DNA from 2 places in the Xenorhabdus sp. XBWT genome. Region 2 is predicted to be linked to the other one. Evidence: predicted binding sites of a transcription regulator. Region 2 holds the regulator's gene; the other holds the start of a gene.
What was found. Region 2 encodes PhoB, which activates phosphate uptake and scavenging genes when phosphate is short. Its sites were predicted from a motif close to CTGTCATAAAACTGNCNNAT; they were not measured.
Positions count from the first base shown of each region.

Region 1: phoA (alkaline phosphatase) is a predicted target of PhoB. The motif match lies at 9,916-9,935, and genes of this name have one in related genera.

Region 1 is NZ_CM180990.1:3,616,467-3,632,951, reverse strand. Features, by position in the region: gene AC5JQI_RS15870 (NupC/NupG family nucleoside CNT transporter) at 1-55, opposite strand, end outside; gene AC5JQI_RS15865 (TatD family hydrolase) at 406-1,176, opposite strand; gene AC5JQI_RS15860 (patatin-like phospholipase family protein) at 1,199-2,311, opposite strand; gene AC5JQI_RS15855 (hypothetical protein) at 2,428-2,577, opposite strand; gene AC5JQI_RS15850 (BON domain-containing protein) at 2,802-3,203, opposite strand; gene prfC (peptide chain release factor 3) at 3,397-4,986, opposite strand; gene rimI (ribosomal protein S18-alanine N-acetyltransferase) at 5,379-5,831, opposite strand; gene AC5JQI_RS15835 (DNA polymerase III subunit psi) at 5,800-6,210, opposite strand; gene rsmC (16S rRNA (guanine(1207)-N(2))-methyltransferase RsmC) at 6,353-7,366, shown strand; tRNA gene AC5JQI_RS15825 (tRNA-Leu) at 7,593-7,679, shown strand; tRNA gene AC5JQI_RS15820 (tRNA-Leu) at 7,726-7,812, shown strand; gene AC5JQI_RS15815 (DUF1435 family protein) at 7,904-8,140, opposite strand; gene phoA (alkaline phosphatase) at 8,387-9,823, opposite strand; gene AC5JQI_RS15805 (aldehyde dehydrogenase family protein) at 10,018-11,511, opposite strand; gene AC5JQI_RS15800 (cupin domain-containing protein) at 11,527-11,907, opposite strand; gene AC5JQI_RS15795 (NAD(P)/FAD-dependent oxidoreductase) at 11,974-13,275, opposite strand; gene uriH (uridine-preferring nucleoside hydrolase UriH) at 13,756-14,706, shown strand; gene AC5JQI_RS15785 (sulfite exporter TauE/SafE family protein) at 14,802-15,587, opposite strand; gene AC5JQI_RS15780 (helix-turn-helix domain-containing protein) at 15,879-16,049, opposite strand; gene AC5JQI_RS15775 (helix-turn-helix domain-containing protein) at 16,268-16,480, shown strand.
Region 2 is NZ_CM180990.1:3,748,056-3,764,540, reverse strand. Features, by position in the region: gene secF (protein translocase subunit SecF) at 1-925, opposite strand, end outside; gene secD (protein translocase subunit SecD) at 936-2,783, opposite strand; gene yajC (preprotein translocase subunit YajC) at 2,811-3,149, opposite strand; gene tgt (tRNA guanosine(34) transglycosylase Tgt) at 3,334-4,458, opposite strand; gene queA (tRNA preQ1(34) S-adenosylmethionine ribosyltransferase-isomerase QueA) at 4,556-5,671, opposite strand; gene AC5JQI_RS16365 (acyl carrier protein phosphodiesterase) at 5,776-6,399, shown strand; gene AC5JQI_RS16360 (peroxiredoxin C) at 6,555-7,157, shown strand; gene ggt (gamma-glutamyltransferase) at 7,394-9,154, shown strand; gene brnQ (branched-chain amino acid transport system II carrier protein) at 9,317-10,657, opposite strand; gene phoR (phosphate regulon sensor histidine kinase PhoR) at 11,054-12,349, opposite strand; gene phoB (phosphate regulon transcriptional regulator PhoB) at 12,471-13,160, opposite strand; gene sbcD (exonuclease subunit SbcD) at 13,432-14,649, shown strand; gene AC5JQI_RS16330 (AAA family ATPase) at 14,667-16,485, shown strand, end outside.

The sequences.
Region 1 (16,485 bases), 130 kb from region 2:
TACTGGAGAAGAGTACTGCGATAAAAATCAGCACTGCCATCCCGACCAGGCTCATAAGGAGTTGCATTGGAAGAATCCCTGTTCACTGAATGAATAATAAAAAATATGTCAGTTTTTTTGTAATTTCCTACTGACATTGTGTGTGTGCTGATTATACCTAGTACTAAAAAGGAACAAGCAACTAACATCACAATTTAATACAGCAAAAAGTAATATAAAAACGAAAAATGAGATACACATCACATAAATCCGCCTAGTTTCGGTGGGACTAGATAATTTAGCGGGAAAAAAGGTAAAAAAAAGAATAAATAAGCAGAGAATATAAGTTAAATATTATTAATGTTTAATGAAAACCGATTATATAAATCCACAGCTAAAAAACTCAATGAGTTTTGCCTATTAAAATCAGCCCAGTGAAAATAGTACTCTACTATTATGATAAATTTGATTGGCAATCTCATCCGGTGATTCTGTACGCAATTCACACAGTACTGAAAAAACTTGTGCAACTTTTTCAGGTCGATTGGGTTGGCCTTGGGATCCTGCCAGAGGCATATCAGGCGAATCAGTTTCCAACACTAATGATGACAAGGGTAGCTGTGAAATAGTATTACGTGTCTTTTGTGTTCTGTCATAAGTAATGGTTCCTCCTACGCCAATATAAAATCCCAGGCTAATAAAAGCCTTGGCTTGTGAGAAGCTTCCTGCAAAACCATGAATCACACCAGTACGTGGCAATTTATGTTTTCGTAAAATTGCGACCAATTGATCATGACTTTTTCTGGAATGAAGTATCGCGGGTAAATCATACTGTTTGGCCAGCTTCAGCTGTGCTTCCAATACACTTTTTTGCATCTCAAACTGCGGTTCAGGCATATAAAGGTCTAGGCCTATCTCGCCTACCGCCACACATTTGGCGCTTTTTTTCTGTAACTGTTGGTTCAACTCATCCAAATGTGCATTTTGATGTTGACGGATATAAAGCGGATGTAAACCGAACGCAGCATAAATTGAAGGATAAGCCTCTGCCAATGCAGCAACCCGCTGGAAATTTATTTGGCTTACCGTGGGCACAATAATTTTTTCTACACCCACTTTTCTGGCTTGTTCCAGACTTTTTATTTCATCGCCAGCAAAAGGCGAAAAATCAAAGTGGCAATGTGTATCAATAAACATCTAATTATCCAAATTATCCAAATTATCCATCATGATCTTGCTCTGTTGCCTGTGTGTTGTCTATCACATCAGAGGCAGGTGCCCCCACTATCAGAGGATTGGTGTGATTCAGGAAATGGTTCCGCCGAAAGCAGCTATGATTGACACTATCTGAATTTAATCCGCTGCGACATACACCATAGCTTTTACGTTCAATATGCCCAAATTTTCCGTCCACAAACGTATGCCCAATAGTTGCCAAAAAATATCGCCCGCAGCGTCTCCCCAAATGATAATTCTGATTCAATACACTAATTCGGCTTCCCAATGCCATTGTCGCCAATGGGGCTGGCGGATAGATTTCGAAGATCTGCACATCATCCGGTGGATTTTCGATAAATTTTTGCGTCCGGCGGTAACTGTTGGCATGGAGATTAACCATCTTAACCATTTTTTGCAGACTGCTGTCTTCCAACCAACGCTCCATACGCTTGAACCACTGGGGTGTATAGTAAAGCTGTGAAGGAACTGTCCGGATTACAACAATTGTATCCGCACCACGGAGATAGGCTTCTTGAACGGGTATCGCATCGCAAATACCTCCATCTTGATAAACAACATCATCAAGGGTAACGCCATTACGATAAAATCCCGGAATAGCGCTGGAAGCCTTCAATATGTCCATCCAATTTTTGTCATTAGGATGCAAATAATCAGGTTTAAAATTATCAGCACGACAGGCACACATGTAAAATTCACGTCCTGCATCAAATTGGCGTATCCCAACAGGGATATTAAGCGGTAATTGTTCGGATATGGTATCCATATACCAATCCAAATCGATCAGATGCCCACCACGAACAAAACGCAGGGGATTAAAAAAAGCGGGATCGGTTGTATAACGATTGATGATTTTACGTGCATAGCCTCGTTGACCACAAATATAAGCAGAAAGATTTTGAGCACCTGCCGACGTTCCGAGAAACAATTCAAACGGATTAAAACCAAGGCGAAGAAACTCATCTAAAACACCAGCGGTAAAAATACCTCTCTGACCACCACCTTCACAAACGAGAGCAATTTTCCCGGGTTTGATCTGCGAGTTATAAGCCAAAGGTTCTATATTACCCAGCGTTATTCGAATATGTTTCCCCACTATTCTCCCCCTCTAAAAGCCAATAATAATATCAAAGCATAATACATTTGCTGAATATCATGAGTATATTGTTACATAAGTGATTAATTTGTTAGCTTGTATTAAACACTTTATATTTAGAATCTTCTGCTCATACCTGCCTTACGCAGATCATGCTCTTTGGAGACAGAATATACGATGAGACGAACTTCCTGCTCAGGAGAAATCCCTATGCCATGAGTAAGTTTAGCAGGAGTCATTTTGTCGAGGACAACTATCAGCGCCATGGAAACAGCATCTCACCTATCCTTAAATATTTCTATTGTTTGTTGTAGCAATTTCTGAACCTGTCGAGACTTGCCTAAATATTAATATTTATTAAGGAGGGAATGTCACGTCTGAAGTCAGCCAAAGCCAGACCGGGGATTTATAGCATCGTTGGGCAATATTTCGCCTGAATGACAATAAAAAAAGAGTGGCTTACTATTAGCCACCCTTTTTAGAATGTCAGTTATTTCTTAATTTCTATAGTACTCTTAACAGATTTGACACCTTTCACGCCATGAGCAATTTCAGCAATTTCCGCTGCTTGATGTTTGTCTTTGACAAAACCAGAAAGATAAACAATGCCTTTTTCGGTTTTCACGGAAATTTCATTGCTATTTATTCCTTTGTGCTCCAGTAGCTTTCCTTTCACTTTTGCTGTGACAGCACTATCGTCCAAGTAAGCATCTGCATTCTGAAAAGTGTGATCTATTTTTTTCCCTGTATTGTCTATGGATTTATCGATTTTCTGCCCCTTACTTTCCTCTGTTTTTCCTGAAGAGGATTCGGTTGCCAGAGCATTACCAATAACGAGTACCGAGCCTAGAACAACAGCCAGTAGCGAATGTGCAAATTTGATATTTTTCATCCTACCACCTTTTTTAATATAAACTAGAACTGTACTAGAACAGTATGTCAATTAGACAGTGGCGATAAAATCAGCTTTACAAAAAATAACGAATATTTTCCTTAAAGCAGAGAGTTATTCTTAAATTGAAGAATAATACAGAGAATATATATTGAAAATTAAGGGCCAACAGGAGAGTTGACCCGGAAAAATATTAATGTTCCCGTGTCTTACGGAAATCAATGTCAGGATAGCGTTCACTGGTCAGGTTTAAATTAACCATCGTAGGTGCAATGTAGGTTAAGTTATCACCACCATCAAGAGCCAAGTTCTGCTCATTCTTACGCTTGAACTCTTCCAGTTTCTTCACATCGTTGCATTCTACCCAGCGGGCGGTAGAAACATTAACAGGCTCATACAGTGCTTCAACGTTGTATTCACTCTTCAAACGAGCAACAACAACATCAAACTGAAGTACACCGACTGCACCGACAATCAGATCGTTATTCATCAACGGACGGAAGACCTGCACTGCTCCTTCTTCGGATAATTGAACCAGACCTTTCAGCAATTGCTTCTGTTTCAATGGATCACGTAAACGAATACGGCGGAACAGTTCTGGGGCAAAGTTAGGAATACCGGTAAATTTCAGCTCTTCACCTTGGGTAAAGGTATCTCCAATCTGGATCGTGCCATGATTGTGCAGACCGATAATGTCTCCCGGATAGGCATCCTCAACATGAGCGCGATCTCCTGCCATAAAAGTCAGGGCGTCAGAAATAACGACATCTTTCTTGATGCGCACTTGGCGCAGTTTCATGCCTTTTTCATATTTACCGGAAACAACACGCAAAAATGCCACACGGTCACGGTGTTTCGGGTCCATATTGGCCTGAATTTTGAAAACAAACCCAGTGAATTTTTCTTCACTTGCGGTGACTTTACGTGCGTCAGTCTGTCGAGGCATCGGAGTCGGAGCCCATTTAACAAGGCCATCCAACATATGATCAACACCAAAGTTACCCAATGCTGTACCAAAAAATACTGGTGTCAGTTCACCTTGTAAAAAAGCATCCTGATCAAATTCATGGGATGCACCCTTGACCAGTTCCAGCTCTTCACGCAATTGATTCGCCAGCTCTTCACCTATCGCCGCATCCAGTTCAGAATTATCCAGACCCTTGATAGTGCGGACTTCCTGAATTGTATGACCTTGACCAGATTGATACAGGTAAGTTTCATCAAGGTAAAGATGATAAACACCCTTGAAAGATTTACCGCAGCCAACAGGCCATGTAATCGGGCTACAGGCGATCTTCAGCTCGTTTTCCACTTCATCCATCAGTTCCATCGGATCACGGATATCACGATCGAGCTTGTTCATGAATGTCAGAATTGGCGTGTCACGCAGACGGGTAACTTCCATCAGCTTACGGGTACGATCCTCAACCCCTTTCGCGGCATCAATCACCATCAAACAACAGTCAACAGCGGTTAAAGTACGATAAGTATCTTCGGAGAAGTCTTCGTGTCCCGGGGTATCCAGTAAGTTAACCAGACAATCTGCATAAGGGAACTGCATCACGGAAGTAGTAATCGAAATACCGCGCTGTTTTTCCATCTCCATCCAGTCTGATTTAGCGTGTTGGTTAGAACCACGGCCTTTTACCGTCCCCGCTTTCTGGATTGCCTGTCCGAACAGTAATACTTTTTCGGTAATAGTGGTTTTACCCGCATCTGGGTGAGAAATGATTGCAAAGGTGCGCCGTTTAGCGACTTCTTGCAGAAATGGGGAATTTGACATCAATTGGGATCTTCTAGTTTATATACGGATTGATATCATTTAGGAAGCGGCCTCTGCTGGCCTCCGCCTTCAAATCCGTTGTGTTAATCGTAATTGGCGCTTATTTTCGCTGAACTTGGTACTATAAACAATCAATGATTGTCGGGCTATGTCTATAAATCGATTTTAGCAAAACTGGATATAGTAAAAAGAAATCACTCTCATACATTTCAACTAAACGCGAAAGCACTTTATCAATCGTTGCGCGGCTTCCCAAAGCTAAAAAAGACTCGCTAGTGAATAATTCACCTGATTTATAACTTTAAATACGCTGCTTTATTGATTGTCTGATTGCCGTGCTTTCCCCTATGTGAAAGAATATAAATCAGCCAATGAAAAACAATGAATCTCTGTCAGATTTCACCAAACAACGGCAACGCCATAATAATGGCATCTTCCTTTCCCGCGGCAGTCGGATAATAATTCTTGCGGATGGAGACTTCATTGAAGCCCAAATCCTCATATAAACGGATTGCAGGCCGATTGGAACTCCGTACTTCAAGCCATAGTGTGTTTATTTGCTTTTCAGGCAATATATTGATGAGATAAGCCAGCAATTCCCTGCCATAACCTTTTGATTGATACTCAGGATAAATGGCGATATTAAATAGGGTGGCTTCGTCCATGACATATTGCGTTATCGCAAAGCCGATAATCCGGTCGTTCAACGTTATTTTATAGTTGAGGTAGCGTTCTCCCTGATTGGAGTAAAATGTTTTTTCACTCCATGGAAACGTGTGGCTGGCTTGTTCTATTTGAAATGCCAAGGGAAGATCAACGGGAGTTAATAGAGAAATATTCTTCATAATGGTAAATTTGTTGCCAAAGAGCGCGTTTTGCATTCCCATCAAGAGATAAGTCATTTAATGCCGAGCTTCTCAAAGAAATCCCTTGTATTGATAAGGTAATATCAACTCCCAACAGCCAACATGGGCAGTGGATTGATTCCGAAAGTAGCTCAACATCTTTTGTCGTGATGCAATATACCAATGAGGCGTTAATTCCCATGGCTGTGAAAATATCAGCAAACAATGAATGACTTAAGTCGATATGATCATGAGCAATGATCAATAGACGGGTTGAATCAGGGATGAGGACAGATAATTCACCTTGCAACGCCATCGGGCTGCGCAAAACCCATTGAGTGATCCCCAATCGGGAGAGTAATCTGTCACGCTTCGTCATCGTGTTTTATTCCATCTGTCATAAGAAAATAACAGGTAATATATTATCAGAGGGCTTAACTTAGCGCCAATTAGCATGGCACTTTAGTTCTGCACAACTGGTATTGATACTTGGATAAAGATTTATAAGGAGCTATACATAGATGTCAGTATTAACCCCGGCCAGCGAAGTTATCCTGCGCCATCATGAGCAATTTAGCTCACATCATCTGCTTTTCGCCGGTGATTTACAGGACAATCTCGCAACGGAAATCGAAGCAGCAAGTGTTCGTGTGCATACTAACCAATACCACCACTGGCAATCTCTGATCCGTCAACTCGGCGACAGTGCTCAGTTTGGTCTTGTAGCAGACAGCGCATTTATTAAAGGGTGCGATACGCTGATTTATTACTGGCCAAAAAGCAAACAGGAAGCACGTTTCCAGCTACGTAGCCTGTTTTCCATTCTGCCTACTGGAACAGATATTTTTATTGTGGGTGAAAATCGCAGTGGTGTACGTAGTGTTGATAAATTAATGGAAGGCATTGCAACTTTCCACAAAATTGATACCGCCCGCCGCTGTAGCCTGTTTTATGGTCAGCTTAAAAATCAGGTTCAGTTTGATCAAAACAATTGGTGGAACAGTTATCAGGTAGGTGATGCCACCATCAATACATTGCCCGGTGTGTTCAGCCAAGACGATTTGGATATCGGCAGTCGCTTGCTACTTTCGACATTTGATGCGCCTATTTCTGGCAGTCTTTTGGATATCGCCTGTGGTTCAGGGGTTTTGGCAACTGTTTTGGGTAAGAAAAACCCTGATTTGACTCTGACCCTGAGCGATGTCAATGCTGCCGCTATTACATCCAGTAAGGCAACATTGAAAGCCAATAAGCTGGAAGGTAATGTTGTTACCAGCAATGTATATTCTGCTATTGAAGAGAAATTTGACTGGATTATTTCTAATCCTCCATTCCACGATGGGTTGAAAACTACTTTGACTGCAACCGAGGATATGATCCGCATGGCGCCAAGCTATCTAAAATCAGGTGGGCAGTTCCGGATCGTTGCAAACGCTTTCCTGCCTTATCCTAGCCTGTTGGATAAAACTTTTGGCAACCATAAAGTCATTGCTCAGACAGGTAAATTTAAAGTTTATCAGGCAACGAAGAGATAACTCAGGCGTCAAATACGATCTCTGTTTTGCCTGCTCCGATTTTATGGGCAGGCAATGCCGTTTTTCTCTATTTTCTCTTTATTTCTTCTTAGTCTCCGCCTGAATATCAACCTGTCGATTTTTACACCAATCACTCTTTTTTCCACTAAATAATGATTGACGCCAGCTATAAAATCTCTAGAATGCGCCTCCATGCTATCCATTTGAGTGATAGTGTCTGATATATGCGAGGGTGGCGGAATTGGTAGACGCGCTAGCTTCAGGTGTTAGTGTTCTTACGGACGTGGGGGTTCAAGTCCCCCCCTTCGCACCAAATCAGACAACTAGCAGTTAAATAAATCGGATAAATGACAGTACCTGCGAGGGTGGCGGAATTGGTAGACGCGCTAGCTTCAGGTGTTAGTGTCCTTACGGACGTGGGGGTTCAAGTCCCCCCCTTCGCACCACTGTTTCATTTTTTCTGTCTTTCTCTCTTCTATTTTTTCCGCTTTTTATTAGTTTCAGTTCTTTTTTCTGTCTGTTATCCAATGATTTACTTCAAAAATATCCTAAATAACGAAAACTGCCAAACAAACTACACATAACAGCGATACCAGCAGGAAACAACAAGAAATGACGCGCATTACGATGAAACAATAGTACAAGCGTCAAAAGCATCGCGACCTGAATACTGGCCTTGAATTGTTCTATTCCTGCCCCCGCAAGGACTAATACTGACACAACTAACACTGATACTATCAGGCTGGACAACAGTATGCCCCAGAACCCCGTCATCCTTTGCCAAAATATCAGCTTTAAATTCCGCTTTGCCCTAATCATAATACCCCATTAAATGATAATGATTATCAATATCAAGTATAATGGAGATTTAATCATATGCGGGAAATAAATGACAGAAATTATCAGAGATAATTTTCAAGAAAAAACGCGGGATAATGCTCCCCGCGTTGTTAATTCAGCGCGTTCAAGATTCGGGAATTCCTGTCGGAATAACTGACGTATTCTTCCCATTTATTACCATTATTGTTTTAAATTCATCGCATCACGTATGGTAAAGAACAGATCCGTTTGATCAGTCAAACCCACGACATTGGCAGCATATGGGCCATAAGCGGCAACACGTAGTTGTGCACCTGTATGTTCTTGACTGTTTCCTTCTGAATTACCGTAATTTACCGTCATAACTGCACCATCTTTAGTGATCAGTGAACGGGTTAAACCCGTTGATTTCACATCAGGTTCAATGATCTGGCTGGAGTGCGCGTGATCGGCAGTCACAATCACCAAAGTATCACCATACTCTTTCGCAAATTTAAGACCAACTTGTACTGCCTTATCTAAAGCAACGGTTTCACCAATCTGGGCACAAGGATTGGCATTGTGATCCTGTTTATCAATTGAGGCACTTTCAACTTGCAGGAAAAAGCCATTTTTATTCTCTTTCAGTAAATCAATCGCCTTCTCTGTCATTTGTTCCAACGTCGGGGCATTAGGGTCTAATTTAGCATTCGCCTTGCACTTTACTGGCTTTTCATTGATATTACCGTGATAAACTGCTTTTGGTCCTTCCCAGGCGACGTTCATATTTCCATCATGGAATAAACCTAACAGAGGCTTTTGTTGATTAGCTTCTTTGATGGCGGATAACGACTTAGCGTCAGTTATCCACTGATATCCTAAATCTAGTGCCTGTTGTTGCAATGTTTTTCCTGCATTGGCACCGGATACTGATTTCTGAATAAAGGATTTTGCCCCGCCACCCAATGTAATATCAGCGCGTGCTACCAGTAACTGTTCCGTAATAGAGCCTTTACCCCCATTTCCCAATGCATCAGAAGGACATTTCTGCAAAGTTATTTCTGGCCCATAGCATTTACGCCCCGTAACATGAGCATACAAAGCCGCTGGCGTTGCATCCTGAATTTCAGCCGTGGTCACATTCCCTGTTGCTTTACCGTTTCTTTTGGCCAATTCCAAAAGAGATGAGTGAGCTTTACCAAAAACATCAATTCCCAATGCGCCGTTATAGGTTTTTACTCCCGTAGCCCAAGCTGTAGCGGAAGCCGCAGAGTCTGTAACATAGTTGGGTTTTTGCGTTTTCTTATCCAGCGAATAATGAGTGTATTGTCCGGTAAATGGCAAGGCATCAATCCCTTTAAAGAATCCACCAGCACCTTCTGCGTAATTACGGGCGATGGTAATTTCAGAATCACCCATGCCGTCACCGATAAATAGGATCACATTCTTAGCCTTGGTGTTGCTTAAAGCAGCTTTAAGTGTTTCTGTCTGATCCTGTGTGAGACGGCGTGCACCACCAAATTCTGTAATGTTGCCCTGTGCTGCACGCTGTTGCGCGATATGGTTCGAATCGCTGGTAGCCCATGCAGGTACAGTGGCTCCTGCCATCAATACAGTAACCACAGCAGCAAGCAGAATTTTTTCATAATTAGGCGACATAGTGTTTTCCTTGCAATCAGATAAGTAGTAAAAAATCATTACTTTGAATTGCTTGGATAATAGATATGTCACATGACAATTATTTGAATCTATGACGACATTATGATGACAGGAAACGTTCTTCAAAAATAAGGCAGAGCGCCACAGCAGCCAAAAGCCACGCAACGTTCTGCCGATATAGTCAATCTAGTCCATCAATAACGTATCATGACTGACTTAAGTTCGGTGTAGTGTTCAATAAACGCACTACCAAACTCACGACCAATTCCTGAAGATTTCATGCCTCCGAATGGGACTGCGGGATCCAGGAATGTGTGCATATTGATCCATAGAATCCCAGCCTCAATGCGAGGTGTCATGCGCATCGCTTTACTTAGGTCATTCGTCCATAAACTGGCAGACAAACCAAATGGTGTTGAATTCATCATGGTAATCAGCTCTTCCTCATCATCATAACTGAGGAAAGTACCAATCGGCCCGAATGTCTCTTCTTTCATCAATGTATCTTCAGGGCTATTGGCTCTGACAATCGTTGGCGCGACAAAAAATCCCGGCCTTTCCAGCGCATAGCCTCCATACACAATTTCACAGCCATCCTGACGTGCTTGCTCAAACAAAGAGAGAATTTTTTCGTAGTGCGGCTTATTCGCCAATGGTCCCATTTCTGTTGATTCGTCGAGGGGAGAGCCAATTTTCATGGCTGACAGACGTTCAGACAATAATTCCAAGACGGCATCCATGTGAATTGATGGAATATAGAAACGTTCCGCAGCAGCACAAATTTGCCCCTGATAGACATATCCCGCTTCCAGGATGCCATCGACAATTTTTTCAACTGCCATATCAGACAGGAAAGCAGCCGCGTTTTTGCCTCCAAGCTCCAGTGTTGTGCGCTTCATTCCTTGCTCCAGCGCAGATTTACCCACGATCACTCCTGTCGGAACTGATCCTGTAAAAGTCACTTTGGAACATTGAGGATGGTTTATCAGGGATGATCCAACACGAGGGCCGGAACCATTGACGATGTTAATCACGCCATCTGGAATGCCCGCCTCTTTTGCCAGCTCTGCTACACGGAGCATGGTTAAGGGCGTATATTCACTGGGTTTAAGCACAATCGTACAGCCACTGGTCAATGCCGCTCCCAATTTCCAGATAGAGATCATTATGGAGAAATTCCACGGAATAATGCCAACCACGACACCAACAGGCTTACGACGAGTAAACGCAGTATATTTTTCTCCCTTAAACGATGGTAACGAAACATTCAGGGTTTCACCGCTGATTTTGCTTGACCATCCTGCAAAGTAACGTAAGTAATCGGCGGATGCCCCGACGTCAAGCATACGAGATAATTGGATGGGTTTACCCGAACACAGACTTTCAAGTTGAGCCAATTCTTCACTATTCTTTTGCAGTAAGTCAGCAAGGCGATTCAAACAATTTCCCCGCTCCATCGGAGAAGTTTGTGCCCATATGCCATGGAACGCGTTCGATGCAGCCTGCATTGCCTGATCAATTTCTGCGTCCCCTCCTTGATTAACCGTAGCTATTGTTTCGCCGGATGCAGGGTTAACGATGGAGAAAGTGGCATTTCCATGCCCAAGAACAGAGATGCCATTAATATAATGACCGTGAGAGCGTTGCAAAAAAGCCGCAACGGACTCCAGCAAATGAATCTCACTCATTATCTTTTCCTCTGTCTAGCCTGATATTTGCGCGTTTATACAAGCCATATAATGTTTGACAAAACGCTCACTGGTGATTTCCCACAGCACTTCAGTTCCCTTCGCCGCAAACCACGAGTCACCTTTATGGTACTCAATCATCACCCCTGTTTTGACATCCGTCAGTTTTACTGAACCTTCATGAACTGTTGCCATTTCATCGAAGGGATAAGTCATTTTGAATTTACCTTTAGTGCAGGTAAAAATACCGCACGTCAAATTATCTGTCGGCTCTCCGTGGATCATTGCCCCACTCACTTGTGGATCACCTTCCACGACAATAGAACCAAGATTGGTGACACTGCCGATAGGCATTAATTCAGGAAGTGCGTTATCTAACATTAATGGCTTTATCATAACTTTTACCTTTCAAAATTTACCGTTCAAAAATGGAGAAAAGAAAAACGTTAAACAGAGATAAAATTAAAGGCGCCCTGTCCAATAACCAGAAGCTTGATGCCAAATCTTGCCAGCAGAGAAAAGTACATTTCTCAATTTATCTTTCCCGATAACATTAAGATGTGGAATAGAACTTAGTAGCGAATAACGATCAGATCCTTCGCTCATTCCTTCCGCCAGAATCTTGCAGATAATATGACTCGGAGTCACACCAAAACCTGAATATCCTTGTACATAGAACACATTTTTATGGTTAGGCAGAGAACCAATTTGTGGGAATAGATTGACGCTGCAAGCCATTGGTCCACCCCATGCCAGTTCTATTTTTACATCTTGCAGATAAGGGAAGGTTTTCAGCATGATTTTGCGGTTCCATGCTTTTAAATTAGAAGGAATATACTCAATAAGCTGTGTCGCACTACCATATAGCAGGCGATTATCTTTGGTCACACGATAGTAGTCGATGATAGGGCTTATATCACTGTACGCTCCACGAATCGGGCTGATCTTTTCGATAAGCTCGTCTGACAGTTTTTCTGTCATCAGTTGAAAAGCGTAGGTATTGATCGTTTTTCTGTAGATAGTAGGTTCAAGCCCATTCAAAAATGCGTTACATGCCCACAACATTTTATTGGCTCGAACCGAACCCGTCGCCGTACGTACTGTAACCCTTGGGCCATACTCCACACTCAAAACCTGACTGTTTTCGAAAATTCTGACGCCATATTCCGTCACTGCTTTGGCTTCACCTAACAGTAAGTTAAGTGAATGAACATGCCCGCCCCCCATATGTTTTAATGCACAGGTATAGCGATCTGAGCCGATAATTTTTTTAACATCAGCACCAGCATAAAACTCGATTTCTTCATCGGGAGAAGCCAAGCGAAATTCTTTCAACCAACCTTGTAACGTCTTTTCATGGCGTGGGTTCCAGCCAAGATAAGCATAGCCACGGCAAAAATCAGCCTTAATATCATATTTAGCTATTCGATCACGAATAATTCCTGCGCCCAAGTTGCTGATTTTAAATACGGTTTCTAACCCTTTTTCTCCGATATGGCGTTTGATCTTCTCGAGATCATGACCAATCCCCGTCATTACCTGGCCACCATTGCGGCCGGTACCCCCATATCCCAGTGTCCGACCTTCCAAAATAGCGATATTGGTGATGCCTTTTTCCGCCAGTTCCAACGCTGTATTGATACCAGAGAAACCGCCACCAATGATAACAACATCAACATCCAAGTCTTCTGTCAGTATTGGGAAGCGGAGATCATATTTTTTAGTTGCCGCATAATATGTCAATGAATCTATTTGATTATTCATATTATACCCCGTGAGCATCTGTTTTATCCCCTGACAATTACAGCCAATCAACTGACTATTCTGTGTTTTCAGGGACGTTTGTCACATCCGTTGAATATTGGTTATTCAGATGTATTAACAAAACAATAAAAAACCAAATTATTAATAAGTTAATAATAATTGAATAATCAACTATTCATGCATTTTTATATGTTATATATGAAACATATGTACTTAAAATGCTCAAATCATTTATTGTTTATATGTTAATTAAATCACAAATTCGCAATGCTTAATTAACAATTTATAATTTTTACATTATCGTTTTGTGATAGCCTGCTGAGAAATTTTTTCCTACGGTGAATTATTCTGGGAATAGAGAATTGCACTTGTATCATAATAATTAATTTGTATTTACAACTAATTATCTGGGATAAGTGAGCGTGATTAACAAACCAGCAACGTGAAAGATGAAGAGTATAATCACTGAAAGGAACAAATATGCTACCCAAGAAAATTATCCTTGATTGCGATCCCGGGCATGATGATGCCATTGCTCTATTGCTTGCACACGGAAATCCGAATATTGAGCTACTGGCCGTCACAACTGTTGTTGGCAACCAAACTTTGGACAAAGTAACCCATAATGCTCTTTGTATCGCCCGTATCGCCAACATTCATAACGTTCCTTTTGCAGCAGGATGCCACCGACCACTTGTACGGGAGATCAAAACTGCGCCGGACATTCATGGCGAAAGTGGTCTGGATGGCCCTATCTTGCCTGAGCCAGCAATGAAGTTGGATACTCGTCATGCGGTTGATTTAATTATTGATGTAATCATGAAGAATCCACCCAAAACCGTGACGCTGGTTCCTACTGCCGGTTTGACAAATATCGCCATGGCGGTACGCAAGGCACCCTATATTGTTGAGCGAGTAAAAGAAGTCGTATTGATGGGCGGTGGTTATCACAAAGGTAACCAAAGTGCTGTTGCAGAGTTCAATATTACCATCGACCCAGAGGCTGCTCACATTGTTTTTAATGAGAATTGGCCACTGACGATGGTCGGTTTAGACCTGACACACCAGGCTCAAGCGACACCTGATATTATTGAGGCAATCACCCAGATTAAAACTCATTCTGCCCAGTTCGTTTTAGATGCACTCAAATTTTACGGGGAGCAATATCGTATGCATCAAGGTTTCAACTATCCTCCAGTGCATGATCCCTGCGCAGTGGCCTATGTAATCGATCCAACCGTCATGACTACCCAAAAAGTTCCCATTGATATCGAATTAACGGGAAAATTAACAACAGGAATGACAGTTGCAGATTTTCGTAACCCTCCACCTGAAGACTGTCATACGCAAGTGGCAGTTAAATTGGATCATGCTAAATTTTGGCAGCTAATCATCAATGCCTTAAAAAATATCGGCGAAACAACTTACTGATCACTCAAGCAAGCTGACCGATTTGAATGATCAAACTCATTATCTCCTTTTGACCATTAAAGCAATGTCTGCTTTTCTGACGGTCAAAAGGATTTCTAACCAACTAAGCGGAACCCCATCAGAACAGCACTGCATAAAATCAGAAACAAAGTGGCGTACTGAAAGACTTTATCAGATAAGAGCTTCATCAAGTAATTGGCAAAAGGAATAGCCAACAATGAACCAGCAAACAGCACCAGTGCCAGCTTCCAATCAGTATGACTACCATGTGCATAAGCAAAAGCAGATGAACCAGATAACATCATCGTGATAAAAAGAGAAGCTCCAATCGCCTGTTTAATATTCATCTGCGAATAACGTAACAGCAATGGCAACACAACAATACCGCCCCCCACTCCTGTCGCTCCCAGCACCAATCCGGCACCTGAGCCGGGCAGTAAAAGAGGTTTAATCAGCCCGGACGGCGAATGAGTCTGACTTCCTGATTTTTGCGGTTGCTGTATCCGGCGATAAAAAAGGTAAAGAGAAAACAAGATAGCCAAGACAACCAGCAGATTAACTCCCCACTCAATCTGAACCTTAGCGTGACTTAAATGACTTAATAAAGTGACCCCATAACTCGCCAGTACCGTACCAGGTATCATAATCAGCAGGATCACAAAAGATTGGCGCAGGGGAATATTACCCATACGAAAGTGCATATAAGAAGATGATATTTTCATCAACATTGATAAAAGATTGGCTGTTGCTACAGCGGTCAGTGCATCTAATCCAAAAAAGTAGGTGAGGATTGGCAAAACTATCACTCCACCGCCAACACCAGTAGTGCTGATAATCAAACCAACAACCGCTCCAATTGCAAGCTCAGGGATCAATAACATCATCTTATTTCCGGCTGAAATTTAATCAAAGCTTACCTGCCCACCAAATTCCACACAGCATTGCTCAATAATATGACAAAAACAAATATCATATTCAAAAACTGAATAAGAATGCCAATACCCTGTAACAAGCAAAATTGCAATATATCCGATTGATGTCGCGTTGCAGCGCGTATGTCTTGAAAGAAAATCCCCAGTCACATAGATAACTATGTGACTGGGGTGAGTGAGTGTAGCTAACAATGCTGCTGCCTGAAAGACAAGGAGAATATTGGATATGTCTGAGCGGCTTTAATGGGGGAGAGATATCGCCTCAAAATCAAACAATTCATTTAGTTCAATCTGCAATCCATTGGCGATTACATAAATAATTTCTAAGGTAGGATTTCTGACACCACGTTCAATGCCGCTGACATAGGTTCTATCCAATCCACATTTATCGGCAAAAGCCTCCTGTGACATTCCTGCTGCTTTCCTGAGATGTCTAATTCTTTGCCCAAAAAGGGATCTGATGTTGTTCGATTTTTTCATCCGATAAGTATCGATTCGTGTTACTTATCCGACCACGGACTATGAGTCACGTTTCAATCTGAGTTATGCTATGATATGTGACTTATAGTCTACTGATTAATTACTAACTTTTTAATTGAAAAAATGATAGATAATTGGAGATCCCAAGAATGGAAAAAAAAGACTGGCATTCCGCTGATATCATCGCTGAACTGAAAAAACGTGGAACAACATTGTCAGAGGTATCACGGGATGCAGGACTGGCATCATCAACTCTTGCCAATGCATTGCAACGTCACTGGCCAAAAGGTGAACGTCTTATTGCAACTGCGTTGGAGCGCACGCCAGAAGAAATATGGCCGTCGCGCTATGCAAAAAAATGAACCAA
Region 2 (16,485 bases):
TCTGCTGAATCATATGTTCACGTTTCATACCCAGCTTCAAGGCCAATGCTGAAGCAACATAGATGGAAGAAACTGTACCGATGGAAACACCGATTAACATTGCCAGTGAGAAGCCTTTCAGCATTTCCCCACCGAAAATGTACAGCATCAACACAACCAGCAATGTCGTGGCTGAAGTCATGATTGTACGACTCAGAGTCTGGGTCAATGAAACATTCATGATCTCATAAGAGGTACCACGGCGTATCTTGCGGAAGTTTTCACGAATACGATCCGACACAACAATACTATCGTTCAATGAATAACCGATAACGGACATCAATGATGCAACGATAGTCAGGTCAACCTCAATCTGGAACAACGACAGAATACCCAGAGTGATAATTACGTCATGTGCAAGAGCAATCACTGCTCCCAATGCCAAACGCCACTCAAAGCGGAAACCGACATAAATCAGGATACAGATCAATGCAACCAATAGTGCCATTGCTCCGGTTTGCGCCAGTTCGCTTCCTACACTCGGACCGACGAACTCTACGCGTTTAACCGTAGCATCGTTATCAATATTCTGGTTAATAACGGAAATAACCTTATTACCCAGTTCCTGTCCTGCGTTACCTGCCACTGGAGGCATACGCACCATCACATCCCGACTGCTGCCGAAATTTTGCAAAAGCGCATCAGAAAAACCATTCTGTGTCAGGCTATCGCGCATTTTGTCCAGATCCGCAGGCTTGCTCAGGTTAATCTCAATGACCGTCCCACCGGTAAAATCAAGACCCCAGTTAAACCCACGAACGCCCATCGTAACGATGGAAGCCACCAAAAGCAGGAACGAAATCCCAAAGGCAACGTTGTCCCAGCGCATAAAGTCAATGACTCTACGCCCATAGTTTAATTGTTCAACAGTATAATCCTGTGCCACAACGTGCTCCTTAAATTGACAACTTATTGATACGCTTGCCACCGTACAGCAAGTTCACGATTGCTCGTGTTCCCACAATAGCAGTGAACATTGAAGTCGCCACACCAATACTCGTGGTGATCGCGAAGCCCTTGATAGAGCCAGTGCCCACTGCATACAGGATGATCGCAGTAATCAACGTAGTCAGGTTTGCATCGATGATACTGGAAAACGCGCCTTTGTAACCTTCATGAATTGCCTGCTGAACTGTACGGCCATTACGCAACTCTTCTTTGATACGTTCGTTGATCAATACGTTCGCATCCACGGCTACAGCAAGTGTCAGAACGATACCGGCAATCCCCGGCATAGTCAGAGTTGCTCCCGGCAGCAAAGACATGATACCGACGATAAGCACTAAGTTAGCCAGCAACGCACTGCTCGCAATCAGACCAAACTTGCGATAGTAAATTACCATAAACAGAATGGAAGCAATCAAGCCCCACAAACACGCTTCAAGGCCCTGCTCAATATTCTGCAAGCCCAGAGTTGGCCCAATAGTGCGTTCTTCCACAATCTGGATTGGTGCAATTAATGCCCCGGCCCTTAATAACAATGATAACTGGCGGGCTTCGGCCGGGTTACCAATACCCGTAATGCGGAAACTGTTACCTAAACGCGACTGAATGGTAGCGATATTAATAACTTCTTCTTTCTTAACCAAAGTCGCACGACCATTGGCATCTTTCTTGCCGCTGTCTTTGTATTCCACAAACAGCGTTGCCATTGGTTTTTGCAGGTTATCTTTGGTGAAATTAGACATCGCAGTACCACCAGCACTATCCAGAGAAATATTAACCTGAGGATAGCCGTTCTCATCTGTGCTGGAGGTAGAATCAGTGATATGGTCCCCTGTCAGGATAACACGCTTGAACAGCACCACAGGGTTTCCATCGCGGGTATATTGCAGTTCTGAATCAGCCGGAATGCGGCCAGAAAGCGCAGCATTTTCATCAACATTGGTATTTACCAGACGGAATTCCAAAGTTGCAGTTGCGCCTAGGATCTCTTTCGCGCGGGCAGTATCCTGGATACCAGGCAATTCAACAACAATACGGTCTGCACCCTGACGTTGAACCAGTGGCTCCGCAACCCCAAGCTGGTTAACACGGTTACGCAGGATGGTGATGTTTTGCTGGACGGCATAAGAACGGGCTTCACGCAGACGCTCGTCACTCATGACAACTTTCAGCGTATTGTTTGCACCAGTAGAAAACACTAAATCACGATGACGCGGTTCAAGATAGCTTTCCGCTTTAGAACGTGCATCGTTGTCACGAAAGCGAACTTCAACGCCGTAATTATCAATTTTGCGGATAGTAGAATAAGCTATGCCCTGATCACGCAACTCAATGCGTAGACTATCAATATTCTGTTCTTGTAACTTGCTCAGTGCAGTTTCCATATCCACTTCCATCAAGAAGTGAACACCACCACGCAAGTCAAGCCCCAGTTTCATCGGCTCAGCACCAACTTTACTTAACCAGACAGGCGTTGCGGGAGCAAGGTTCAATGCCACAACATACTGTTCACCCAACGCTGAGACCAGTGCTTCACGGGCACGGAGCTGAACATCAGAACTATTGAAACGAGCAAGGATTGCTCCATTTTCCAACGCAATGGACTTGCTCTTGATTTGATCTTTTTCTAAAACATTACGGACTTGGTCCAGCGTTTTTTCACTGGCGGCGATGCCTCGCGCGCCAGTGATTTGTACAGCCGGATCCTCACCATAAAGGTTGGGAAGTGCATAAAGCAAACCGATGAGGATCGCAGCGATCAGCATCAGATACTTCCACAAAGGATAACGGTTCAACACGGCAGTTCCCTTCGGGAAAATCGGAAATTAAATAGCTTTCATTGTACCTTTCGGCAAAATGGCAGCAACGAAGTCACGTTTGACAGTTATTTCTGTGGTGTCATTCAGGGCAATCACAACATAGCCAGTTTCAGACACTTTAGAGACACGACCAACCAAACCACCAGAAGTCAGTACTTCATCCCCTTTGGAGATGGAATCCATCAGTTTTTTATGTTCTTTAGTGCGTTTTTGTTGTGGACGCAGGATCATGAAATAGAAAATCAGACCGAAAACAACCAGCATGATAATCAGAGAATATGGGTTACCCTGAGCTTGCGCTGGTGCACCAGCAGCGGCCGCAGCTTCAGAAATAAAAAAACTCATCAAATTTCCCTCATTGTTATCGAAGACAGTGCTATTAAAGACATTGTTATCGAAGATATGTTGTCAAAAATATTGTTGTTAAAAATATTGTTGTCGAAAATATGACTATCGAAAAATCGATAGTTTCTCGATCAAAAACCAGCCCAATATGCTACACATATTGAGGCTGATTAGTCACGTCAAATTATATATTTAACGGCGGAACGGGTTTACCGATCTGCTGATAAAACTCTTCAACAAACTGTTCCAGTTTGCCTTCTTCAATGGCTTTGCGAATTCCGGCCATCAGACGCTGATAATACTTTAAATTATGTATTGTATTCAGCCTTGCACCAAGAATTTCGTTACAACGATCAAGATGATGGAGATATGCGCGGCTATAATTCCGACAAGTATAACAGTCACAATGTTCATCCAGCGAAGAAGTATCTTCTTTATGTTTGGCATTGCGGATTTTGATAACCCCTTCTGTCACAAACAGATGACCATTGCGGGCATTACGTGTTGGCATTACACAGTCAAACATATCAATGCCACGACGAACACCTTCAACTAAATCTTCCGGTTTGCCGACACCCATTAGATAGCGAGGCTTATCCTGTGGGATCTGCGGGCATACATGTTCCAGAATACGGTGCATGTCTTCTTTTGGCTCACCAACAGCCAGACCACCCACAGCGTAGCCGTCAAAACCAATTTCCACCAGCCCTTTTACGGAAACGTCACGTAAATCTTCATAAACACTGCCCTGAATAATGCCGAACAGGGCATTTTTATTATTCAGTTCATCAAAGCGTTGACGACTACGCGCGGCCCAGCGCAATGACATTTCCATAGAACGCTTCGCATAATCCCAATCTGCCGGATATGGCGTACATTCATCAAAAATCATGACAATATCGGAACCCAAATCATATTGGATTTCCATCGATTTTTCTGGGCTGAGGAAAACAGGCGTTCCATTGATTGGGTTGCGGAAATGAACGCCTTCTTCCTTGATTTTTCGCATCGCTCCGAGACTGAAGACCTGAAAACCACCAGAATCGGTCAGAATAGGTCCCTGCCACTGCATAAAATCATGTAGGTCACCATGTAATTTCATGATTTCCTGCCCCGGGCGCAACCAAAGATGGAAAGTATTTCCTAACAGGATCTGTGCTCCTGTCTCTTTCACTTCTTCCGGTGTCATTCCTTTTACTGTACCGTAAGTTCCCACTGGCATAAACGCAGGGGTTTCCACCACACCACGATCAAAAATCAGACGACCGCGACGAGCCTTTCCATCCGTCTTTTGTAACTCAAATTTCACTTAACCTCCAGATATCAGAAAAACAGTCTGATGCTACGTTTAGATACCGTTCAAACCAGCGGAGCTGAAATGACGATAATTTTGATTTCAAAATCGTTTATTGCAATATTTTTATTGCTACACCGCTGTTTTCGATACCAGCATCTATTGATGCCAGCATGTTGCGATTAATAAACATTGCGTCACCATAACTGAAAAAGCGATATTTTTCTGTTACCGCTTCTTTGTAGGCATTCATGGTGTTTTTATAACCGGCGAATGCAGAAACCAACATAATAAGCGTGGATTCTGGCAGATGGAAATTGGTAATCAATACGTCTACCACTTGGTATTCAAAACCAGGATAGATAAAGATTCGGGTATCATCAAAGAAGGGGGCAATGATACCGTCCTGACAAGCTTTGGCGGCACTTTCCAATGAACGGACTGACGTTGTTCCCACCGCTATAACTTTATTGCCACGTGCTTTACATGCCAGCACAGCATCCACGACTTCCTGCGGCACTTCAGCGTATTCGGCATGCATAGTATGGTCTTCAATGGTTTCTACACGTACAGGCTGGAAAGTACCCGCGCCGACATGCAGGGTGACAAAGGCCATTTCGACGCCTTTTTCACGCAGGGCAGCCAAAAGCGGCTCATCAAAATGCAAACCGGCGGTCGGTGCAGCCACTGCTCCCGGACGTTCATTATAGACTGTCTGATATAGTTCCCGATCAGCATCTTCATCAGGGCGGGCAATATAAGGAGGCAGAGGCATATGACCAATCTGATCCAAAATAGTCAATACATCACGATAATCATCAAAACGGATTTCAAACAAAGTATCGTGACGTGCCAGCATTGTTGCCTTAATACTACGATCTTCACCGAGAACATCTTCTCCAAGAATAAGCTCAGCGCCTTCTTTCGGTGCTTTAGATGCGCGAACGTGAGCAAGCACTCGCTTATTATCCAGCATCCTTTCGACTAACACTTCCAATTTTCCACCCGTCGCTTTGCGGCCAAACAGGCGCGCGGGGATCACCCGGGTATTATTGAAAACCAACAAATCACCCGCTTTCAGCTTATCCAGCACATCAGTAAAAATACCGTGCGTCAGCTTTCCTGTTTCACCATCAAGGGAAAGCAGGCGGCAACCACTTCGCTGTGGCTGGGGATAGTGAGCAATTAGCTCTTCTGGCAGTTCAAAAGTAAAATCAGCGACACGCATTTTATCTGTATCATTCAAAAAAACAGGCGGACTAGTCTAGTGCTGCAAGCGCAAGGGTGCAACAAAGAAGCACCTAGTTTAACGATTTGCGGTATACTCTCGCTATGAATTTTCTCGCACACCTTCATTTGGCTGCATTATCGGAAAGTTCCTTACTGGGTAATTTGATGGCGGATTTCATCCGGGGTTCTCCAGAAGGATTATTCAGTTCTGACATTGTAGCGGGTATCCGTATGCACCGTCGGGTAGACACCTTGACGGATAAGCATCCACTTGTCGTGGAGGCACGTAGCTTATTCCGTTGCGAGTATCGTCGGGTTGCCCCAATCACTCTGGATATCATCTGGGATCACTTTCTCTCCCTACACTGGGATAAGTGTGAAAAAAGTTACTCTTTACCTGAGTTTGTCAATTTTGCCCGCTGTGAAATAGAGCCTCATATTGATTCTACTCCTGAGAAATTTCAAGAGATGAACCGATATCTTTGGTCACAAAACTTGCTCATCCGCTATGCGGATATGTCATGCATTGCCAACGTCTTGCAAGGCATGGCCCGCAGACGCCCGAAATTATCCGCATTAGCGGGATCATATCAGGATATAGAAAGGCAATACCTTGATTTTGAAACACTGTTTTGGGAGTTCTATCCGCAGATGGCTGCATTGGCATCAAATAAGCACTTCCTTAAACAGGAAGTTTCTCCAGAACCTTGCACTTTTTCCAAATAGCTTTATCTTATGTAGGCTAAAAGGAATTAAAAACAGATTATTGATAGGTTAAATCTATTGTATCAATTGGTATTTTATCCTTTATTGCTATACCCTAATTCCTTATTCTGTAACCCGTTCCTACACAAGACTTTTTAAAATCACAGGAGTCAATTATGGTTTTAGTAACTCGCCAAGCCCCTGATTTTACAGCTGCTGCTGTTCTCGGCAATGGTGAAATCGTTGATAACTTCAATCTGAAAAAACACCTGAATGGCCGTGCTGCTGTCATTTTCTTCTGGCCAATGGATTTCACTTTTGTTTGTCCTTCTGAGCTGATCGCTTTCGATCACCGTTACGAGGAATTCCAAAAACGTGGTGTTGAAGTTGTCGGCGTTTCCTTCGACTCTGAATTCGTCCATAACGCATGGCGTAAAACGCCAATCAGCGAAGGTGGTATCGGCGAAGTTAAATACCCAATGGTTGCTGACATCAAGCGCGACATCATGAAAGCTTACGGTATTGAGCATCCAGAAGCTGGCGTAGCTCTGCGTGGTTCTTTCCTGATTGACAAAAATGGCGTTGTTCGTCATCAAGTTGTTAACGATCTGCCACTGGGCCGTAACATCGACGAAATGGTTCGCATGGTTGACGCTCTGCAATTTCATGAAGAACACGGCGAAGTTTGTCCTGCACAATGGGCCAAAGGTCAAGAAGGCATGGGCGCTTCACCTGAAGGCGTAGCAAAATACCTGACTAAAAACGCTGACAAACTGTAATAGTTTCTCTCAGCGTCAAATCCATTATCAATCATTCCAAACCAGCTGTTCAACCGGCTGGTTTTTTTTGACTCTCAAACGAACTTACCTGAAATTCCCCGTTTTATCGCCTTATGTACAAAAAATCACCTTTCCAAAATCCTGAGCTTTCGATAAGGTAAATCACATGTTGATAACAAAAACACCGCAAATGATCTGATTCATTCACAACAACTCCATATTCAGGAGAATAATACATGTTAAAAGCATGGAAAATTTCATTTATAGCTGTATCCCTACTTGTATCTTCCCCCATTTATGCGGCCACTGAACCTGCTGTTGAAGCCAAACAAGGCATGGTTGTCAGTTCACAACGCCTTGCTTCACAAGTTGGCATTGATATTCTCAAAATAGGAGGCAATGCCATTGATGCTGCTGTTGCCGTTGGTTATGCCCAAGCAGTCGTCAACCCCTGCTGTGGCAACATTGGTGGTGGTGGTTTTATGACTATCCACCTTGCCAATGGCAAAGATACCTTCATCAACTTCCGTGAAACTGCCCCCTCCGCCGCCAGCGCCAATATGTATCTGGATAAAGATGGCAATATCATCAAAGGTGCCAGTCTGTATGGTTATAAAGCCGTTGCCGTACCTGGCACTGTCATGGGTTTTGAAGAGGCATTGAAAAAGTACGGTACATTGAGCCGCGAACAAGTCATGGCACCGGCCATCAAACTGGCACGTGAAGGCTATATTCTGACCCGTGGCGATACCGATATTTTGGACACAGCAGTTAAGCGTTTTGCTCAAGACCCTGAAGCGGCCCGTATTTTCCTGCGCAAAGATGGCACACCATTCAAGCCGGGCGACAGACTCATTCAAACCGATTTGGCCAACACGCTAGAAATGATTGCCAAACAAGGGCCGGATGCTTTTTATCGCGGTAAGATCCCTCAATTAGTTGAAGAAACATCGAAAAAGTCAGGGGGAATTATTACTGCGGCAGATTTCGCCAATTTCCATATTACAGAGACAGCCCCTGTTACCTGTAGTTATCGTAGTTACAAATTTATCTCTTCCCCGCCACCCAGCTCTGGTGGTGTCACATTATGTGAAATATTAAACATTGTTGAAGGCTATGATCTTAAATCCATGGGATTCAATTCCGCTGCTTATATTCACACCTTGACTGAGGCTATGCGCCACGCTTATATGGACAGAAATACCTACTTAGGCGATCCCGCATTTATTAACAACCCGCTTGATCGGTTGTTAAGCAAAAGCTATGCGGAATCCATTAGGAAAGAGATCGAACCTAACAAAGCTACACCATCAAAGAATGTCCAACCCGGTATCCCTCCTCATGAAAAACCAGAAACCACACATTATTCCGTAGTAGATAAAGACGGTAACGCCGTATCAACGACCTATACCATCAATGGACGCTTTGGTGCCGTTGTCATCCCTTCTGGAACAGGCTTTTTCCTGAATGACGAAATGGACGATTTCACAACGAAAGTAGGTGAGAAAAACTTGTATGGCCTAATACAAGGAGCAACTAATTCAATTGCACCAGGTAAGCGCCCACTATCATCAATGAGTCCGACACTTGTGACCAAAGATGGAAAAATCTTCTTGGTATTGGGTTCTCCGGGAGGTTCACGCATTATCTCTATTACTTTGCAAAGTGCACTGAATATCATTGACTTCAATATGCCACCACAAGAAGCCGTCAACAGTCCGCGCATTCACCATCAATGGCTGCCAGATGAAGTTTATTACGAACAACGCGGTCTATCGAAAGATACCCTGAACTTATTGGAAAAAATGGGTTACAAGATGGTGGAACAGACCCCATGGGGAGCGACGGAATTAATCATGATTGGATTACCGGGTGCTGCGGGTGTTACTGCTGAATCATCCGGCAATGATTCATCCGTCTCCGGGATTGTCCGTGAAGGTTATATCTATGGTTCCAATGACGTACGGCGACCTGCCGGTGCTGCCATTGGCTATTGATTTCATCTGCAAGCAATGAATTGTAAGTTATGGCTTGAAAAGACAATCAGAATAAATAAACAAGGGTGAGGAGCTTAAGTATGCTCACCCTTATCATTAATGTCATTGCATGAATTATAAATAAAATTAGCGAATAAATGCCTGTAGTGAACTTATTTTATTCTACTTTTCTTCATGCTGAACTTCATACTTTGGGAGATTAACGCCTCCCGCAATACGGTCATAGATAGCACACACAACAATAGACAGCAAAGTAGGCAGTAGCCACGCTAGCCCTTGATCAGCCAATAGCAAGTGTTTCGTCCATTCTGGTAACAGGTGGGACAAGTATTCAGACGATTTTACTGCATCCAAAACGCCAAACAATAAGCTGACAGACATGGCGGGAGCCAGAATACGTGTAAAGTTACGCCACCAGTCTATGGTAAAACTCAGCAATACCAGCACAATACATGGCGGGTAAATTGCCGTCAGTACTGGAATTGAAAACTTAATCAAGTGGCTCAGGCCCAAATTAGACACCAGCATGGAGAAAGTGCCCAGAATCAGAACCAGAGAACGATAAGACAACGGTAAATAACGGCTGAAGAACTCAGCACAGGCGCAAGTCAAACCAACAGCGGTAACCATGCAGGCAATGAAAATCAGTATCGCAAGGAAGAAACTGCCATAGTTACCAAAAACATTCTGGACATAAGCATGCAGAATGACTGCGCCATTTTCAGCAGTGGGTACCAATGTGCCACTGCTTTCCCCCAGTTTGAACAAAGAGAGATACACAAGAGCCAAACCAAGACCAGCAATCAAACCTGCCCACATAGCATAGCGAGTCAGCAAAGTAGAAGCTTCAACTCCTCGAGAACGAGCTGCATTGACAATAATAATACCGAACACCATCGCGGCCAATGTATCCATCGTCAAATACCCATTGACAAAACCATTTGAGAATGGAATTTCTCGATAGGTTTCAACGGCAGGAATAGGGCTACCTGCTGGCCATAACACAGCAGCAATGCCGAGAATCGCCAGCGCCAGAATTTTAACCGGAGCCAGTATATGTCCGATGCTATCCAGCAACTTACCCGGATATAGTGAAATCAGGAGCACCAACGCAAAATAAATAACACTATAGATAAATAGAGGAAGTGCTCCTGTGCCCGTAAGCGGTGCAATACCTACTTCGAAAGAAACTGTGGCGGTTCTTGGTGTTGCAAACAAAGGGCCGACAGCCATATAACAAACAGTTGCCAGAATCAGACCCGCAGTTTTACCAATAGGCGAACTGAGTGCTTCAATACCTCCACCGACTCTTGCTAAAGCAATTACGGTGATGACTGGCAGGCCAACAGCCGTTAGCAAAAAGCCTAAAGCTGCTATCCAAACATGTTCTCCTGCCTGCAAGCCAACCATAGGCGGGAAAATAATATTTCCCGCACCAACGAACAAGGCAAAGGTCATAAAGCCTAATGCCCAAATATCCTTAGATGATAAACGGTATGCCATAATTATTATTAATGTATTTTTGCCAAAAGAATTGCATGCGCGATAGTAACTAACGCAAGCACTTGAATTTTCACCGGCGAGACTGAATTCTGATGTAACAGTCAGTGATCAACATAATATTCACTGATAATCGCAAGATACAGAACGATAGTGATAATAGTAGCTAGAATCGCCAACAACTGCCCCCAAGTAAAACTTTTATAGTGTCAAAAGGCAAGCGACAAACCAAAAACCAGAATAATATTCCAAACTAATTTTTAAAATTAGTGATTATTGTTATCTATCATTGAATACACACTATATGATTTGTACTTTTTCCAGTCATATTGATTAATAAATCATTTTTTCCGTTTTGTTACCATTTAATTCCATGTAACTTATTATTTTTTATATAAACTATTTTTTAGATGAAACGATAAGTCTAGATATCAATAGAAAGCTAAAAGTAGAACCTTTTCCTAATACGCTCGAAATGTCGAGATGAGTATTGTAGTGATGCAGGGCATGTTTCACTATCGCAAGCCCCAGCCCACTACCGCCCGTTTGCCGCGAACGTGCGCGATCTACGCGGTAAAAACGTTCTGTCAGGCGTGGTAAATGTTCCGCACCAATCCCACCGCCATTATCCTCCACCTTAAACAGCGCTCCCTGAGAGACACTTTGCCAACTCACTTCAATTCTTGTTCCCAAAGGAGTATGGTTGATGGCGTTATAGACAAGATTCGACATAGCACTGCGCAACTGATCTTCATTTCCAAAAACTTTCAGTTTTTTATCGATATTAAACACAATATCGTACTGATTATTTCCCAAGGTTAATGCTTCTTTCCGCAATAAAGTCAAGAAAGCGGGAACATCAACAATCTCATTCATGTCAACTTGTGGTCCTGCTTCAATTTTGGAAAGATGCAGCAGTTGCTTAACCAGACTGTCCATTCTCCAGATTTGCTCCTGCATGGTACTGACAGCTTTCTGGCTGGCTTTACTATCAAGCTCTTGATCCTGCATCATCTCTAAATAGCCTTGAAGCACGGTGAGCGGCGTTCTTAACTCATGGCTGACATTGGCGAAGAAATCCCGTCTGGCGTTTTCCAACAATCTTTTTTGAGTAATATCACGCGCCACCATCAATAACTGCTTTTCTGAATAAGGCATGAATCGAAACTCCATCATATTTCCGTTATTCAGCTCAATGGATAAAGGACGGGAAAAATCATTTGCCATGATATAGCGGCTGAAATCGGGGTAACGAAGTAAATTGAAAATATGCTGACCATTATCATCCGGCCAGCGAAACCCAAGTAAATGTTGGGCTAAGCGGTTACACCAGAAAATGTTACCTTCCGTAGTAAGTATCACGATGGCATCCGGCAATGATTCTGCGCCACTGCGAAACCGTTTGATCAATAACGCGAGTTCACGACGCCGTTTACGATTACGCTGTTGCATCTGATAGATACCATAAAAAATAGGCTCCCATCCCCCTCTCCCCGCAGGAGGTAACGAACTGCGATCCAGCCATAGCCAATCGGATAACTTCAGCAAGTTATAGCCATGCCATCCCAGTGCCAGAAATAGTGCAATAACGAGTAACCATGCCAGATGACCGACAAAAAGAGACAAAATGACCGCAGGCAGACAAAAAAGCACAAGGCCCCAGACCAATTTTTTCCAAGATAAACGCTCAAGCACACTATTTTCTCCAGCATGAAAACATTATTACCCGAAACTTCTATTACCCTAAACCACCCACTACTCAGTTACAGTCATTCAAACCAACATGACCAATCAACAATAAACGAATTCAGCACCGTCAATAACGGGTAGAAAAACGATATCCTGTGCCACGAACAGTCTGTACCATTTTGTCGTGCTTACCGACTTCTAAAGCCTTACGCAAACGTCGGATGTGCACATCAACAGTGCGATCTTCCACATAAACATTCGTTCCCCACACATAATCAAGTAACTGCTCGCGGCTATAAACCCGTTCTGGATGAGTCATAAAAAAGTGGAGAAGTTTGAACTCAGTTGGTCCCATTTCCACATTCTGCCCCTGACTGGAAACACGATGAGATGATGGGTCCAGTGTTAACCCATCCATATCAATAACCTCATCAACCTCCATAGGCGATATTCGCCGAAGAACAGCTTTAACGCGAGCAACCAATTCCTTGGGTGAAAAGGGCTTAGTGATATAATCATCAGCCCCGATATCAAGTCCACGCACCCGATCTTCTTCTTCTGCGCGTGCTGTTACCATAATGACAGGGATTGTTTTGGTATTATTATCCCTCTTCATTTGCTTAATAAGTTGTATTCCCGAACCTCCGGGAAGCATCCAGTCTAATAACACTAAATCGGGATAAGGTTCTGATAATCTCCCTATTGCCATATCATAATCTTCGGCTTCAACGGCCTGATAACCGTTTTGTTCCAGTACAAAACAAACCATTTCACGAATCGGTACTTCATCTTCAACTACCAAAATACGTTTAACCATGGTTGATCCTGCCAATATCATTGAAGTCAGAAACATTCACTTTGTGTCATTATGAGTCAATTTTATGACAATTTTATGAAAACCCTTATACCTCAATTATCAAGCTGCAAACTCATTCACAGTGAATGCATTACGTTTTTGTCATATTTCAATTGTAAATGCGAATTTGCTCGAAAATTCAATTATGGAAATCAAATTGCGCAGGACATCCCTTATACACCCATTATAATTAACGCTTATCATGGGTAAGAGAGAGCATAGGTGATAAAATATGCGAATCATTCATACATCGGACTGGCATCTTGGCCAATATTTCTTTACCAAGAACCGTGCTGCGGAACATAAGCATTTTTTACAGTGGCTTATTGAAAAAATCATACAACATCAGGTTGATGCATTAATTATTGCTGGAGATATTTTTGATACAGGTGCCCCTCCCAGCTATGCCCGTGAACTTTACAATAAATTTATCGTAGCGCTACAGCCTACAGGCTGTCAGCTAGTCATTCTCGGGGGAAACCATGATTCCGTCGCTACGCTCAATGAATCAAAAGCCCTGCTTTCCTACCTGAATACGACGGTGATTGCCAGCGCTGAACCCGAAAGCACAGAACAGCAAATAAAGGTACTGAATAATAAGGATGGTAATCCGGGGGCAGTTCTCTGTGCGATCCCCTACCTTCGTCCACGGGATATCATGACCAGTCAGGCCGGGCAGTCTGGCATTCAAAAACAGCAAACGTTACAGGATGCCATTACCAAACACTACCACCAACTTTATCAACAGGCCTGTGCATTGCGGGAACAACTTGCTCAATCCTTGCCAATCATTGCTACCGGGCATCTTACCACCGTGGGCGCCTCTACCACGGATTCTGTTCGTGATATTTACATCGGCACTCTGGATGCTTTTCCCGCACAGGCATTCCCGCCTGCTGACTATATCGCACTCGGGCATATCCACCGTCCGCAGGTCATCGGAAAATCAGAGCACATTCGCTACAGTGGCTCCCCCATTCCCCTGAGTTTTGATGAGGTAAATCAGGAAAAAAGTGTGTGTCTGGTTGACTTTAAGGCAGATAAACTCGGGAGCATTACACTCTTGCCGATTCCGCGCTATCAGCCTATGCAGCTTATTCGTGGCAACCTTACGCAAATAGAAGAACAATTGCAGGCGTTCAAAGAGTATCAAGGAGAACGTCCTGTTTGGCTTGATATTGAAGTTGCAACCCAAGATTATCTTCACGATATCCAAAAGCGCATCCAAACCCTGAGCGAAGGGTTGCCTGTAGAAATTATCCTGCTACGCCGCAGCAAAAGCGCCCGTCAACTGTCATTGTCTGAACAAAATAAAGAAACACTCACTGAACTGAGTGTGGAAGAAGTTTTTGAACGGCGTCTGGCACTGGCCGAAATGGACGATCTTTCTCAAAAACAACGCCTGACTACCCTGTTTAAGCAAACGCTGGATGATATTTCTCAGCACTAACAAAAAGAACAAATTCCATGAAAATTCTTAGCTTACGACTGAAAAATATCAATTCCCTGAAAGGAGAATGGAAAATTGACTTTACAGCAGAGCCATTTGCCAGCAACGGATTATTTGCCATTATGGGTTCAACCGGCGCGGGCAAAACCTCCTTGCTGGATGCCATTTGTCTTGCTCTCTATCATGAAACACCACGATTAGAGACTATTTCCACAACCCAAAATGAATTAATGACGCACCATACTGCCGAATGTCTTGCTGAGGTGGAATTCGAAGTCAAAGGTATCGCTTATCGGGCATTCTGGAGCCAACGCCGTGCCCGCAATAAAGCTGATGGCAAACTTCAGGAGCCGAAGGTTGAATTGGCAGATAAAAAAAGCGGTAAGATTTTGGCAGATAAGATCCGGGATAAAAAAGAGAAAATTGCCGAAATAACAGGTCTGGATTTTAGCCGTTTTACTAAATCCATTCTCTTATCACAGGGGAATTTTGCCGCATTCCTGAATGCACAAGATAAAGATCGGGCAGACCTTCTTGAAGAACTAACTGGAACAGAAATTTACGGCATCCTGTCCCAGGAAATTTATCAGCGCCATAAAGAAGCACAATCTGAACTCAATATTCAGCAAGCCAAAGCATCTTCTATTGAATTGCTCACACCAGAACAGCAACAAGCATACCAAAGCCAACAACAGCAGCTTATTACAGAAGAAACCCAGCTCAGCCAGCAAATAAAAGCATTACAAATAGCTGAACAGTGGCTTTACCGACGCAATGAACTTCAACAATCACTGTCACATAATACGTCACTTTTGCAACAGGCTGAGCAGGCTATTCAGGTAGCACATCCCCAATTACAACAACTTGCAGACAGCGAACCCGCAGAAAAAATCCGCTCATTATGGGATGCCCAAAATCGTACTCTTGATGAAAAACAGCGGCTTATTGAGCAACATACAAAAATAGAAAATGAGCGCCGGCAGCAGCAAGCATTACTGCAACCTGCGGAACAGCTATTGGTTCATTCAGAAAAAACGCGGGAAGAGCATCAACAATTTCAAAATCAGCAGGAAAAGCTCATCTCAGAGCAAGTAATGCTACTCGATCATAAAATTGATATTCAATCAAAAGAACGGCTGGCACTTGAGAAAGAAATAACCAGACAAAACCGCGAGTATTCTGACATCCTAATCCAGTACCAAACCACGCAAGATCATACAACCACACTGAATAAAGAGCAGAAAAAGCTGGAGTCCTATTACGAGCAACATCCCTATTACCACAATTTGGACAGCAAGCTGGCTGAATGGAAGCAATTAATTACCCGTCAGCAAGAACGACAGACGAAAATAAACCAATTCACGCAAAATACCCAGCAAATTACCCGAGAGATCACTCACGAAACCGATCATTTAAACAAGCTGAATGCAGAATTGGCTAAACAGCAAGAACAAAACCAAATATTGCGCAATAACCTTATCAAGGTTGAAAACCAACTCACTGTTTTGCAACAAAAGCATCCGTTGGAACAGTTACAGAAAAATATAGAAAATTATCAGAAACAACTGACATCACAGAATCAGCTGGAGATCTTGCTGCCCCAGATCCAGCAATTAGACAGAGCGATCGCAGACGATCAAACCAAACTAATACAATCTCAGGAGTGCCTCAAACTCTTGCCGGATCAGATCGCTACTGCCAACCAACAATTAGCAGAAAAACAGCAACATTATGACGATCTCGACAATCGTATACGCTTAGAACAACGGATTGTCAGTCTGGAAAAAGAACGAGCACTATTAAAAGAAGGGGAATCCTGCCCACTTTGTGGTTCAA